Regions from separate parts of the Pseudomonas sp. MC6 genome, predicted to be linked through region 2. Evidence: predicted binding sites of a transcription regulator. Region 2 holds the regulator's gene; each other region holds the start of a gene.

Region 1 (4,362 bases), 2.7 Mb from region 2:
GGCATGGCTGGTGTAATGGATTCGGTGAACCAGCGCACGCAACTGGTAGGGCAGAATCGCCTGGAGCTGTTGTTGTTCCGTCTTGACGGTCAGCAGCTTTATGGAATCAACGTGTTCAAGGTGCGGGAAGTGTTGCAGTGCCCGTCGCTGACGTTGATGCCCAAGTCCAGTCCTGTCGTGTGCGGGGTGGCAAATATCCGGGGGGCGACCATTCCGATCCTTGATCTGGCAATGGCCACCGGTTCCGGAGCGTTGAAAGACAAGAACAACCCGTTCGTGATCATCACGGAGTACAACACCAAGACCCAGGGTTTCCTGGTCCGCTCGGTGGAGCGCATCGTCAACATGAACTGGGAAGAGATTCATCCACCACCCAAGGGCACGGGCCGCGATCATTACCTGACCGCTGTGACTCGGGTGGACAATCAGTTAGTCGAAATCATCGACGTCGAGAAAGTGCTGGCGGAAGTTGCGCCGACACCGGAAGCGATTTCGGTGGGCGTGGTCGATGTCGAGACCCAGACCAAGGCACTGTCGTTGCGTGTCTTGACGGTCGATGACTCATCGGTGGCGCGCAAGCAGGTCACGCGTTGTCTGCAAACGATCGGTGTCGAAGTGGTGGCGCTGAACGACGGCAAGCAAGCACTGGATTACCTGCGCAAGCTGGTCGATGAGGGCAAGAAGCCGGAAGAAGAGTTCCTGATGATGATTTCCGACATCGAGATGCCGGAGATGGACGGGTACACCCTGACGGCGGAAATCCGCGGCGACGCACGCATGCAAAAGCTTCATATCATCCTGCATACTTCGTTGTCGGGGGTATTCAATCAGGCGATGGTCAAGAAAGTCGGTGCTGATGACTTCCTGGCCAAATTCCGTCCTGATGACCTGGCATCCCGGGTAGTCGACCGGATCAAAGCAGCAGATATCAGCTAGGAGCGCTTTGCTCCTGGCGGTCAACACGATTTAAGAGGCGGCATCATTGTCTACGGGTAATTTGGATTTCGAACAGTTCCGGGTCTTCCTGGAAAAAGCCTGTGGCATTTTGCTCGGTGAAAACAAGCAGTACCTGGTCTCGAGCCGTCTCAACAAACTGATGGAGCAGCAAGGCATCAAGTCCCTGGGTGAGCTGGTTCAGCGCATCCAGACCCAGCCGCGCAGCGGTTTGCGCGAGCAGGTGGTCGATGCCATGACGACCAACGAAACCCTGTGGTTTCGTGACACCTATCCGTTTGAAGTCTTGAAGAACAAGGTGCTGCCTGAAGCGATCAAGGCCAGCCCCAACCAGCGTCTACGGATCTGGTCGGCCGCCTGCTCGTCGGGCCAGGAGCCGTACTCGCTGTCGATGTCGATCGACGAGTTCGAGCGCAGCAACCTGGGCCAGTTGAAGATGGGTGTGCAGATCGTTGCCACTGATCTTTCCGGCCTTATGCTGAACAATTGCAAGACGGGCGAATACGACAGCCTGGCGATCGGTCGCGGTTTGTCGCCGGAGCGTCTGCAGCGTTACTTCGACCCGAAAGGGCCGGGGCGCTGGGTGATCAAGGCGCCGATCAAGAACCGCGTGGAGTTTCGCTCGTTCAACCTGCTCGACAGCTACGCCGCGCTGGGCAAGTTCGACATCGTGTTCTGCCGCAACGTGTTGATCTACTTCTCTGCCGAAGTGAAGAAGGACATCCTGTTGCGCATTCACAGCACGTTGAAGCCGGGCGGTTATCTGTTCCTTGGCGCTTCCGAAGCGCTGAACGGTTTGCCGGACCATTACCAGATGGTGCAGTGCAGCCCGGGGATCATTTACCAGGCGAAATGATTACATCGGCAACACAAAAAACGGCAGGACCGCAAAGGCCTGCCGTTTTTTTGTGCCTGCGGAATTTCTCCCTGACACCACAAAACCCCTGTAGGAGTGAGCCTGCTCGCGATAGCGGTAGCCCATTCAACATCATCGGTGCGTGACACACCGCTATCGCGAGCAGGCTCACTCCTACAGGGGGCCGTGGTGCGTATGAGATGGACGGCAAGCGGCAGAAAAGCGGCATCCGGCGGAAACCGGTTGCCGCTTTTCTGGCATTGCCGCGTTGCCGACTCCCCGCAAAGCCGCGGTTTATGGGGGTTTTATAGTTTGGCACGGCGCTTGCTAAAGCTCAGTTACGAAAAACCGGTCACCTGAAGGTTCCCGACATGAGCATCAGCTTCGATAAAGCGCTCGGCATTCACGAAAAGGCATTGGGCTTCCGCGCCCAGCGTGCCGAAGTGCTGGCCAACAACATCGCCAACGCCGATACCCCGAACTACAAGGCTCGGGATCTGGATTTCTCCAAAGTGCTTGAAGCACAGACCCAGAAAAACGCGAACGGCACCATCGCCCTGAACATGACCAACAGCCGTCACATCGAAGCTGAAGGTCTGGGCAACGGCGACGAATCGCTGATGTATCGCACGCCGATGCAACCTTCGATCGACCAGAACACCGTGGACGCCCAACTGGAACAGTCGAACTACGCGGAAAACGCCGTCGGCTTCCAGGCCAGCTTCACCCTGCTCAACAGCAAATTCAAAGGGCTGGTGTCAGCCCTGCGCGGAGAGTAATTCATGTCCCTGTCCAGCGTTTTCAACATTGCCGGCAGCGGCATGAGCGCACAGACCACGCGTCTGAACACCGTGGCGTCGAACATCGCCAACGCCGAAACCGTCTCCTCGAGCATCGACCAGACCTATCGCGCCCGTCACCCGGTATTCGCCACCATGTTCCAGGGCGGCCAGAACAGCGGCAGCAATTCGCTGTTCCAGAGCCAGGACGCCGCCGGTCAAGGCGTGCAGGTGCTCGGCGTGGTCGAAGACCAGAGCAACCTCGAAGCGCGCTACGAGCCGAACCATCCGGCGGCCGATGCCAAAGGCTACGTCTACTACCCGAACGTCAACGTGGTGGAAGAAATGGCTGACATGATTTCCGCGAGCCGGTCCTTCCAGACCAACGCCGAAATGATGAACACCGCCAAAACCATGATGCAGAAGGTACTGACCCTCGGTCAGTAATAAGGGGCGACTGCCATGAGTGTTTCCGATACCACCAGCAGCTTGAGCATGAATGACATCCTGTCGAACTCGTCGAAAAAGACCAGTTCGACCGCCGGTGGCATTGCTTCGGCCACTAACAGCGCCACCGGCGGCCAGGCCCTGGGCAAGGACGCGTTCCTGCAATTGCTGGTCACCCAGCTGAAAAACCAGAACCCGCTCGATCCGCAGGACAACAGCGCATTCGTTGCCCAGTTGGCACAGTTCAGTAGCCTGGAAGGCATCACCACGCTGAACAGCACAGTCAGTTCGCTGGCCGGCAACTACAACTCCTCGCAAGCCTTGCAGGCGTCGTCGCTGGTGGGCCGCAATGTGATCGTGCAGACCAACTCGGTTCAGCTCGACGATCCAAGCAAAGGCATGACCGGTTCGGTCACCGTTCCGTCGTCGATTGCCGGCGGCACCGTGAGCATCACCGACAGCAGCGGCGCGGTGGTTCGCACCATCGATCTGGGCAGCCGCGCTGCAGGCAACGCAAGCTTTACTTGGGACGGCAAGGACAAGGACGGCAATCTGGTGGCTACTGGCACCTATACCGTTAAGGCCAACGCATCGATCAATGGCACCTCGACCGATATGGCGACCTACCTGCCGGCCACCGTCACCAGCGTGACGATCAGCCAGACCGGCGGTGAGCTGATGCTCAACCTGTCCGGCAAGGGCACCGTTGCCCTGTCCAAAGTACAAACCATTGGTATATAGAGCCGACTAACCGGCACAAAGGAGTGGAATATGTCTTTCAATATCGGCCTTAGCGGTCTCTATGCAGCCAACAAACAACTGGACGTGACCGGCAACAACATCGCCAACGTCGCGACCGCCGGTTTCAAATCGTCCCGTGCAGAATTCGAAGACGTCTACTCGGCCACTCGCCTGGGTAGCGGCAGCAAAGTGATCGGCAACGGCGTGCGCCTGGCCAACGTTTCCCAGCAGTTCACCCAGGGTGACATCAACAACACCGGTAACGTGCTGGACATGGGCATCAACGGTTCGGGCTTCTTCACCATGAGCAACAATGGCTCGGTGTCCTACACCCGTGCCGGTACGTTCAAGGTCGACAACGCCGGTTACATCACCAACACCGACTACACCTCGCGCCTGCAGGGTTACGGTGTGGACGCCAACGGCAAGATCATCAACGGTGTATTGACCGACCTGAAGATCGATACCTCGAACCTGGCGCCGAAATCGACTTCGTTGGTGACTTCGAGCATCAACTTGAACTCGACTGCGCCGGTGATCAACGACACAGTGGCGGCCGGCAAGTTTGATCCGAGCAAGCTTGAG
Region 2 (4,362 bases):
AGGCCGACGACGCCCAACTGGATGACAAGAACGGCATCGCCACCTATAAAGGTGATGTGATCATTACCCAGGGTTCGATGATCGTTAAAGGCAACACGGTGACCATCACCCGTACGCCGGCTGGCGATATCGACGTCGTGACGTCGGTGGGCAACCTCGCCTACTTCGAACAGCTGCAGACTCAAGGTGATGCCAAGCCTGTACAGGGCTGGGGCGTAACGATCCAGTACCACGCTGCGCAAAACCGCGTCGTGCTGATCGACAAGGCCAAGGTGGTCGACAAGGACAACAACACGACGCAAGGCGAGAAAATCGTCTATGACACCGTGAAGAAACTGGCCAGCGCCGGTCGCGCTACCGGCAGCAAGGTCACCGAAGCGCGTCCGCGCATCGATATGGTGATCCAGCCGAAGAAGAAAACCGACGAGAAAACCCAGTAATGGCAACTCTGAAAGCTCAGCACCTGGCCAAGGCCTATAAAAGCCGCCAGGTCGTGCGTGATGTCAGCCTGTCGATCGACAGCGGCCAGATCGTCGGCCTGCTCGGCCCGAACGGCGCCGGCAAGACGACCTGCTTCTACATGATCGTCGGCCTGGTACAGGCCGATCAGGGCCGCGTGCTGATCGATGATCTGGACGTCAGCCACCAGCCGATGCACGGTCGTGCCAAGGCCGGGATCGGCTATCTGCCGCAAGAAGCGTCGATCTTCCGCAAACTGTCGGTGGCCGACAACATCATGGCCATACTCGAGACCCGCCAGGAGCTCGACAAGGCCGGCCGTCGCAAAGAGCTGGAAAGCCTGCTGCAGGAATTCCACATCAGTCACATCCGCGACAACCTCGGCATGAGCCTGTCCGGTGGTGAACGCCGCCGGGTGGAGATCGCTCGCGCGCTGGCAACGGCACCGAAATTCATCCTGCTCGACGAACCGTTCGCCGGTGTCGATCCGATCTCGGTCGGCGATATCAAGCAGATCATCCACCACCTCAAGGCCAAGGGCATCGGTGTACTGATCACCGACCACAACGTCCGTGAGACGCTGGACATCTGCGAAACCGCTTACATCGTCAACGACGGTCAGTTGATTGCCGAGGGCGATGCAGAAACCATCCTGGCCAACGATCTGGTCAAGGAAGTGTATCTGGGCCACGAGTTCCGCCTGTAAGCGCAACAGTGCCCGGTGCGCCGCCCGGGCGCTGTATCGATTCAAGCAGGATTTAATACGCTTTAATTGTTACAGCGCTCTAGGCAAACACTTCAGTTTCAGGCATATAATTTGCTTAAGTTTGGCGCTTCGGCGCCCTGTAGTGGATGGCGCATAGCGCCGGCGAATAAGGTGTTAAGCCCCTGCCATGAAACCATCGCTAGTCTTGAGAATGGGCCAGCAGCTGACGATGACACCGCAGCTGCAACAGGCCATCCGTCTGCTCCAATTGTCGACCCTGGATCTGCAACAGGAAATCCAGGAGGCGCTGGAATCCAATCCGATGCTCGAACGCCAGGAAGAAGGCGAAGACTTCGACAATTCCGACCCCATGGCCGACAACGCCGAACAGAAGCCCAACACCGAGATCCAGGAACCCTCCTATCAGGAAACCGCCCCGACGGTCGACAATCTCGAGGACGGCGAATGGAACGAGCGTATTCCCAACGAACTTCCGGTCGACACCGCCTGGGAGGACGTCTACCAGACCAGTGCCAGCAGCCTGCCCAGCAGCGATGATGACGAGTGGGACTTCACCACCCGCACTTCCGCCGGCGAGAGCTTGCAAAGCCACCTGCTGTGGCAACTGAACCTTGCACCGATGTCCGACACCGATCGCCTGATCGCGGTCACCCTGATCGACTGCATCAACAATCAGGGCTACCTCGACGAAACTCTCGAAGAGATCCTCGAGGCGTTCGACCCGGAACTGGACATCGAACTGGACGAAATCGAAGCCGTCCTGCACCGCATTCAACAATTTGAACCAGCCGGTATCGGCGCCCGCAACCTCGGCGAATGCCTGCTGCTGCAATTGCGCCAGTTGCCTGCCAAGACCCCGTGGCTGGCGGAAGCGAAACGTCTGGTCACCGACTACATTGACCTGCTCGGCGGCCGCGACTACAGCCAGTTGATGCGCCGCATGAAGCTCAAGGAAGACGAGCTGCGCCAGGTCATCGAGTTGGTGCAGAGCCTTAATCCACGCCCGGGTTCGCAAATCGAATCCACCGAAGCCGAGTACGTCGTCCCTGACGTTATCGTACGCAAGGATAACGAACGCTGGCTGGTCGAGCTCAATCAGGAGTCGGTGCCACGCCTGCGCGTCAACGCCCAGTACGCCGGTTTCGTCCGTCGTGCCGACACCAGCGCCGACAACACCTTCATGCGCAATCAGTTGCAGGAAGCTCGCTGGTTCATCAAGAGCCTGCAGAGCCGCAACGAAACCCTGATGAAAGTAGCCACCCAGATCGTCGAGCATCAGCGCGGTTTTCTGGAGTACGGCGACGAAGCCATGAAGCCGTTGGTCCTGCACGATATCGCTGAGGCGGTCGGCATGCACGAATCGACAATTTCCCGGGTGACCACGCAAAAATTCATGCATACCCCACGCGGTATTTATGAACTGAAATACTTTTTCTCCAGCCACGTCAGCACCTCCGAAGGCGGCGAATGCTCGTCCACGGCGATCCGCGCGATCATCAAAAAACTGGTTGCCGCGGAAAATCAGAAAAAGCCGTTGAGTGACAGCAAGATCGCTGGTTTACTGGAGGCACAAGGCATTCAGGTGGCTCGCCGCACCGTCGCCAAGTACCGCGAATCCCTCGGGATCGCGCCTTCGAGCGAACGCAAGCGGTTGATGTAAGCCACGTTACAGCGTTCCAGTGGCAGGCTATCCAGCCTGCCGCTTTATGCACTGGCAACGAAGGAGAAGCTGTATGCAAGTCAACATCAGTGGACACCAACTGGAAGTGACCGAACCTCTGCGCGACTACATCAATGAGAAACTTCAACGATTAGAGCGCCATTTCGACAAGATCACCAACGTGCAAGTCACGATGTGCGTCGAAAAGCTTAAGCAGAAAATCGAAGCCACCTTGCATATCCCCGGCAGTGAAGTGGTCGCCAACGCAGAACATACCGATATGTATGCCGCGATCGACGCCTTGACCGACAAGCTGGATAAACAACTCAAAAAGCATAAGGAAAAGACCCAGAGCCTGCTCCAGGGCGCGACCGGTCGATAACCCCCCATTCCATGATCCGACTTGAAAGTATCCTGACCCCCGGCCGTTCCCTCGTGAACGTGCCGGGTGGCAGTAAAAAGAAAGCCCTCGAACAAATTGCCAACCTGATCGCCCGCGAAGTGCCGGCTCTGGAGATGCAAGATGTCTTCGAGGCGTTGATTGCCCGTGAAAAACTCGGTTCCACCGGTTTTGGCAACGGCATCGCCATTCCTCACTGCCGTCTCAAGGGTTGCGAAGCGCCTATCAGTGCGCTGATGCACCTTGAAGCACCTATTGATTTCGACGCCATCGACGGTGCGCCGGTTGACCTGCTGTTCGTATTGCTGGTCCCGGAAGCCGCCACCGATGCGCATCTGGAGTTGCTACGTCAGATCGCCAGCATGCTGGATCGTAAGGAAGTGCGCGAAAAGCTGCGTAGCGCACCGAGTAGCGAAGCCTTGTATCAGGTCGTCCTGAGCGAGCAGAACGGGCATTAATCATGCGTTTGATCATCGTCAGCGGCCGCTCCGGCTCGGGTAAAAGTACGGCTCTGGATGTCCTTGAGGACAACGGCTATTACTGCATCGACAACCTGCCCGCAGGCTTGCTGCCGGAACTGGCCGAACGTGCGCTGATTCATACTGAGCTGGCGCAACCGCTGGTGGCCGTGTCGATCGATGCGCGTAACCTGCCGAGTCATCTGACGCGCTTTCCCGAGCTGCTCGAAGATGTCCGCGCCAAGCACATCCAGTGCGATGTCCTGTATCTGGACGCCGACGAAGAAACCCTGCTCAAGCGTTTCTCCGAAACCCGCCGTCGCCACCCGCTGAGCAACGCCAATCGCTCGCTGGCCGAGGCGATCCAGGATGAAACCGCCCTGCTCGGCCCGATTGCCGACCTCGCGGACCTGAAGATCAACACCACCAATCTGAACCTGTATCAGCTGCGCGACTCGATCAAGCTGCGCCTGCTGAACCAGCCGGAGCCGGGCACGGCGTTTCTGGTGGAGTCATTCGGCTTCAAACGCGGCATGCCGGTAGACGCGGATCTGGTATTCGATGTGCGCTGCCTGCCCAATCCGTACTGGAAGCCGGAGCTGCGTGCGCAATCGGGTCTCGATGCGCCGGTGGCGGAATATCTGGCGGCGCAGCCGGA
Region 3 (4,362 bases), 700 kb from region 2:
GCGAGACGACCCCACTCAATGCCAGAACAGATACAAAGCGATTCATGACCCTACCTCACGGTGTTGCAGGCGACCTCATGGCCGCCTCATAGACTTGATTACAGATTCTGCGTTACGAACGAGAGCATCTGGTCAGCGGTGGAGATCACCTTGGAGTTCATCTCGTAAGCGCGCTGAGTGGTGATCATGTTGACCATCTCTTCAACAGTGCTGACGTTGGAGGTTTCCAGGGTGTTCTGCAGGGTGGTACCGAAACCGGCCAGACCCGGGGTGCCGACTTGCGGCGCGCCGGAAGCGGCGGTTTCCAGGAACAGGTTGTTGCCCACGGCTTGCAGACCGGCCGGGTTGATGAAGTCGGCGGTTTGCAGGTTGCCGATCACCTGAGACGCAGCGTTGCCAGCGACAGTGATGGACACCGTGCCGTCACGGCCGACGGTGAAGGTCTGGGCATCGTTCGGAATGACGATGGCCGGTTCCAGAGCGAAACCGCTGGCGTTAACGATCTGGCCGTTGGAATCGAGGTGGAAGGTACCGTCACGGGTGTAGGACGTGGTGCCGTCCGGCTGCAGAATCTGGAAGAAACCGCGACCGTCGATGGCCATGTCCAGCGGCTGCTCGGTGGTTTGCAGGCTACCGGCGGTGAAGTTTTTCTGGGTGCCGACGATGCGCACACCGGTACCCAGTTGCAGACCCGACGGCAGTTCGCTGTCCTGGGTCGACTGGGCGCCTGGCTGGCGTTTGATCTGATAGAGCAAGTCCTGGAACTCGGCGCGATCACGTTTGAAACCCGTGGTCGACACGTTCGCCAGGTTGTTGGAAATGGTGGTCAGGTTGGTGTCCTGGGCGGACAGACCGGTTTTGGCAACCCATAGAGCCGGAAGCATTCGATTCTCCTCGTGCGCCTGTTTTTCGGCGCGACGTTCTGATAATTAGCTGATCTGCAAGACCCGAGCCATGGCCTGGTCGTCGTCTTTGGCGGTATTCATCATCTTGACGTGCAACTCGAACTGCTTGGCCAAGGCCAGCACCGAAGTCATCTCTTCAACGGCGTTGACATTGCTCGACTCAAGGAAACCCGACACCAGTTTGACGTTGGCATCGGCCTGCGCCGGCTGGCCGTCCTTGGTGTAGATCGAGCCGTCGAGGCCCTTGTTCATGTTCTTGATGTCCGGGTTGACCAGTTTGATCCGGTCAACTTCCGCCATGACGCGCGGGCCTTCGCCCATCGCACGAATACTGATGGTGCCGTCTTCACCGACTTCGATCTGCTGCTCGGGCGGCACGGCGATCGGGCCGCCATTGCCGATCACCGGCATGCCGTTGCCGGCACGCAGCACGCCGAGGGCGTCGACGTTGAGGCTGCCGGTACGCACGTAGCTTTCGCCACCGTTAGGGTTCTGCACGGCAATGAAACCGTTGCCGGTCACCGCGACGTCCAGGTCACGGCCGGTCTGTACCAGCGAACCCGGAGTGAAGTCGGTGGCGGGCCGTTCGCTCATGGCAAACGCACGCGCCGGAAAGCTGTCACCAAATACCGGCATCGAACGCGCCTGCTCCAGGTCGCGCTGAAAACCGTTGGTGGAGATGTTCGCCAGGTTGTTGGCATGAGCCTTCTGCGCCAGTGCGTTCTGGCTGGCGCCGGTCATTGCCACATAAAGGTACTTGTCCACACTCTTTCCTCTGCATGCCGGACGTTTGCCGCCCACCGCTGTACTGCTGAGCCATAAGCAATTTGCAGACCAACTTTTTTCTGGCGCACAAAGGCCCGGTAAACAAAGGACTTGAGGGATGGCGAGGGGAAATCTGAAATGTATCGAAGTCGAAAAACCGGCGGTGTTATGCCGCTTCGCGGCAAAGGCTCAAAAGATCGCAGCGTGCCGCAGCTCCTACATTTGAAATACGTACTCCTGTAGGAGCTGCCGAAGGCTGCGATCTTTTGCTCTTAAGCTTCAGGATCTTTGCCGACTTCGTATTCACGCAGTTTGTTGGCAATCGTCGTATGCGATACCCCCAGCCGCTTACCCAACTGCCGACTGCTCGGATGCTCGGAATACAACCGCTCCAGCACCGCTTTCTCAAAGCGCCCGACAATTTCGTCCAAGCCACCTTCCAGCGAGAAATCGCCAAGCGGCTGACGCACGCCGTAATCCGGCAGCCGAATATGCTCTGCCTTCACCGTGCCGCCATCGCACAGCGAAACCGCCTGGAACAGCACGTTCTCCAGTTGCCGCACGTTACCCGGCCAATGGTAATGACTGAGCCGATCCATCGCCGCCGGCGCCAGTTTCGGCAGCGAACAGCCGATCTGCCGACTGGCCTGATCGAGAAAGTGTTCGACCAGCGGGGTCAAGCCGTCGAGGCATTCGCGCAGCGGCGGGATGTGCAGGGAGAGCACGTTCAAGCGGTGATACAAATCCTGGCGAAACTCACCGCGCGCGCACAGCTCGGACAAGTCCACCTGGGTGGCACAGATCACCCGCACATCCAGATAAACCTCCTCATCACTGCCGACCCGGCGGAAGCAACCGTCCTGCAGAAAGCGCAGTAACTTCACTTGAAGACGCGGACTCATTTCGCCGACGCCGTCGAGAAACAATGTGCCGCCCGCCGTCAATTCCAACAGACCGAGCTTGCCTTCGGCCCGCGCCCCTTCGAAGGCGCCGGGGCCATAGCCGAACAGCTCAGTCTCGGCCATCGACTCAGGCAGGCCTGCGCAGTTGAGCGCCATCAACGGCGACTGCCCGCGCGGACTGGCGAGGTGGCAGGCACGCGCCAGCAACTCCTTACCGGTGCCGGTTTCGCCTTCAATCAATAGCGGCGCATCCAGCGGGGCCATACGCCGCGCTTCACGCACCACGGCGGCCATGACTTTCGAACTTTGGAAAATGCTGTCGAAGCCACGCAGCTCCTGCTTGCGCACGTTGTAGATGCGCTCGCCGACACGGTCGGCGCGGTGCAAGGTCAGCACGGCGCCGGCCATGGCCTCGCTGTCGTCGTGCTCTGATTGCAGTGGCGCGATGTCAGCCAGAAAGATGTCGCCCTTGACCTTGACCCGCATGCCATTGATTCGCGATTTGTTCGCGCGCACCAGTTCCGGCAAGTCGAAATCTTCGGCGTAACGCGACAGCGGAATACCCGGCACCTCATCGACGCGCACCCCGAGCAACTGAGCGGCCGCGCGGTTGGCAGCGACGATCGATCCGCCCATGTCGATCGACAGCACTGGAAACTCCAGCGCGCCGAGCAAGGCATTCAACTCCATGTGCCGTCGTTCGCTGGGCATCAGCCCTACCCGCTTGACGCCAAACACCCCGGCGATCGCCTCGAACTTTGGACGAAGCGCCTGGAACTGGATATTGATCAGGTTCGGGCAATGCAGATAGATCGCATTGCCGTGCTCGCCACCGACCTCACCGCGCGCGACGTTGATGCCGTAGGCCACCAGCAGGTTGAGAATGTCGCGCAGGATGCCGATGCGGTTCTGGCAGTGGACTTTGATGCGCATATAAATCGCCCGAATAAACGATGAAGAACCTGTAGGAGTGAGCCTGCTCGCGATGGCTTTGGGTCAGTTGATATTGATGCTGACTGATACACCGCTATCGCGAGCAGGCTCACTCCTACAGGGGGACCGCGCCAGACTTTTCTGTGGCGGCACGCAGATAGTTGTCAAGATTATGTGACAGCCAACCGCCTTTTCAAACCCATGAATCACTGCAAACGCGAGATATCCGCCAAACCGTAACGATAACTTTACGAATTAAAGAGAAATTTCCTACGCACAGGCCATTCAACCTGCTGCACATCAACCCGCTCTCAGGTAATTCTGAATCCATCGCTGGACATAACAAGAACGAATTCCCCTAGCAGGAGAGCAGTATGAAGCAGACGCAATACGTGGCCCGCGAGCCCGATGCGCAAGGTTTTATCGACTACCCCGCCGAAGAACACGCGGTGTGGAACACGCTGATCACTCGCCAGTTGAAAGTGATTGAAGGGCGTGCCTGCCAGGAGTATCTGGACGGTATCGAAAAACTCGGTCTGCCCCACGACCGCATTCCGCAACTCGGCGAGATCAACAAAGTGCTCGGCGAGACCACCGGTTGGCAGGTCGCCCGCGTTCCGGCACTGATCCCCTTCCAGACCTTTTTTGAACTGCTGGCCAGCAAGCAATTTCCGGTCGCGACCTTTATTCGTACCCGCGAAGAGCTGGACTACCTGCAAGAGCCGGACATTTTCCACGAGATCTTTGGTCACTGCCCGCTGCTGACCAATCCGTATTTCGCCGAATTCACCCACACCTACGGCAAGCTCGGCTTGCAGGCGACCAAGGAAGAACGCGTTTATCTGGCGCGTCTGTAC

The links. Region 2 encodes sigma-54, which starts transcription at its own class of promoters, with help from an activator protein. Its sites were predicted from a motif close to ANTGGCATNNANNTTGCTNT; they were not measured.
Region 1: a site for sigma-54 is predicted at 2,122-2,141, ahead of flgB (flagellar basal body rod protein FlgB). Genes of this name have one in related genera too.
Region 3: a site for sigma-54 is predicted at 1,725-1,744, ahead of ACOYXE_RS14820 (flagellar basal body rod protein FlgF). Genes of this name have one in related genera too.

Annotation. Positions count from the first base shown of each region.
Region 1 covers NZ_CP186504.1:195,575-199,936, forward strand. Annotated here, with positions in the region: gene ACOYXE_RS00945 (chemotaxis protein CheV) at 4-936, shown strand; gene cheR (protein-glutamate O-methyltransferase CheR) at 983-1,810, shown strand; gene flgB (flagellar basal body rod protein FlgB) at 2,182-2,589, shown strand; gene flgC (flagellar basal body rod protein FlgC) at 2,593-3,036, shown strand; gene flgD (flagellar hook assembly protein FlgD) at 3,052-3,777, shown strand; gene flgE (flagellar hook protein FlgE) at 3,808-4,362, shown strand, end outside.
Region 2 covers NZ_CP186504.1:4,017,061-4,021,422, forward strand. Annotated here, with positions in the region: gene lptA (lipopolysaccharide transport periplasmic protein LptA) at 1-440, shown strand, start outside; gene lptB (LPS export ABC transporter ATP-binding protein) at 440-1,165, shown strand; gene ACOYXE_RS18100 (RNA polymerase factor sigma-54) at 1,353-2,846, shown strand; gene hpf (ribosome hibernation-promoting factor, HPF/YfiA family) at 2,920-3,228, shown strand; gene ptsN (PTS IIA-like nitrogen regulatory protein PtsN) at 3,240-3,704, shown strand; gene rapZ (RNase adapter RapZ) at 3,707-4,362, shown strand, end outside.
Region 3 covers NZ_CP186504.1:3,319,805-3,324,166, forward strand. Annotated here, with positions in the region: gene flgH (flagellar basal body L-ring protein FlgH) at 1-46, opposite strand, end outside; gene flgG (flagellar basal-body rod protein FlgG) at 99-884, opposite strand; gene ACOYXE_RS14820 (flagellar basal body rod protein FlgF) at 930-1,670, opposite strand; gene ACOYXE_RS14825 (sigma-54-dependent phenylalanine hydroxylase transcriptional regulator PhhR) at 1,943-3,505, opposite strand; gene phhA (phenylalanine 4-monooxygenase) at 3,880-4,362, shown strand, end outside.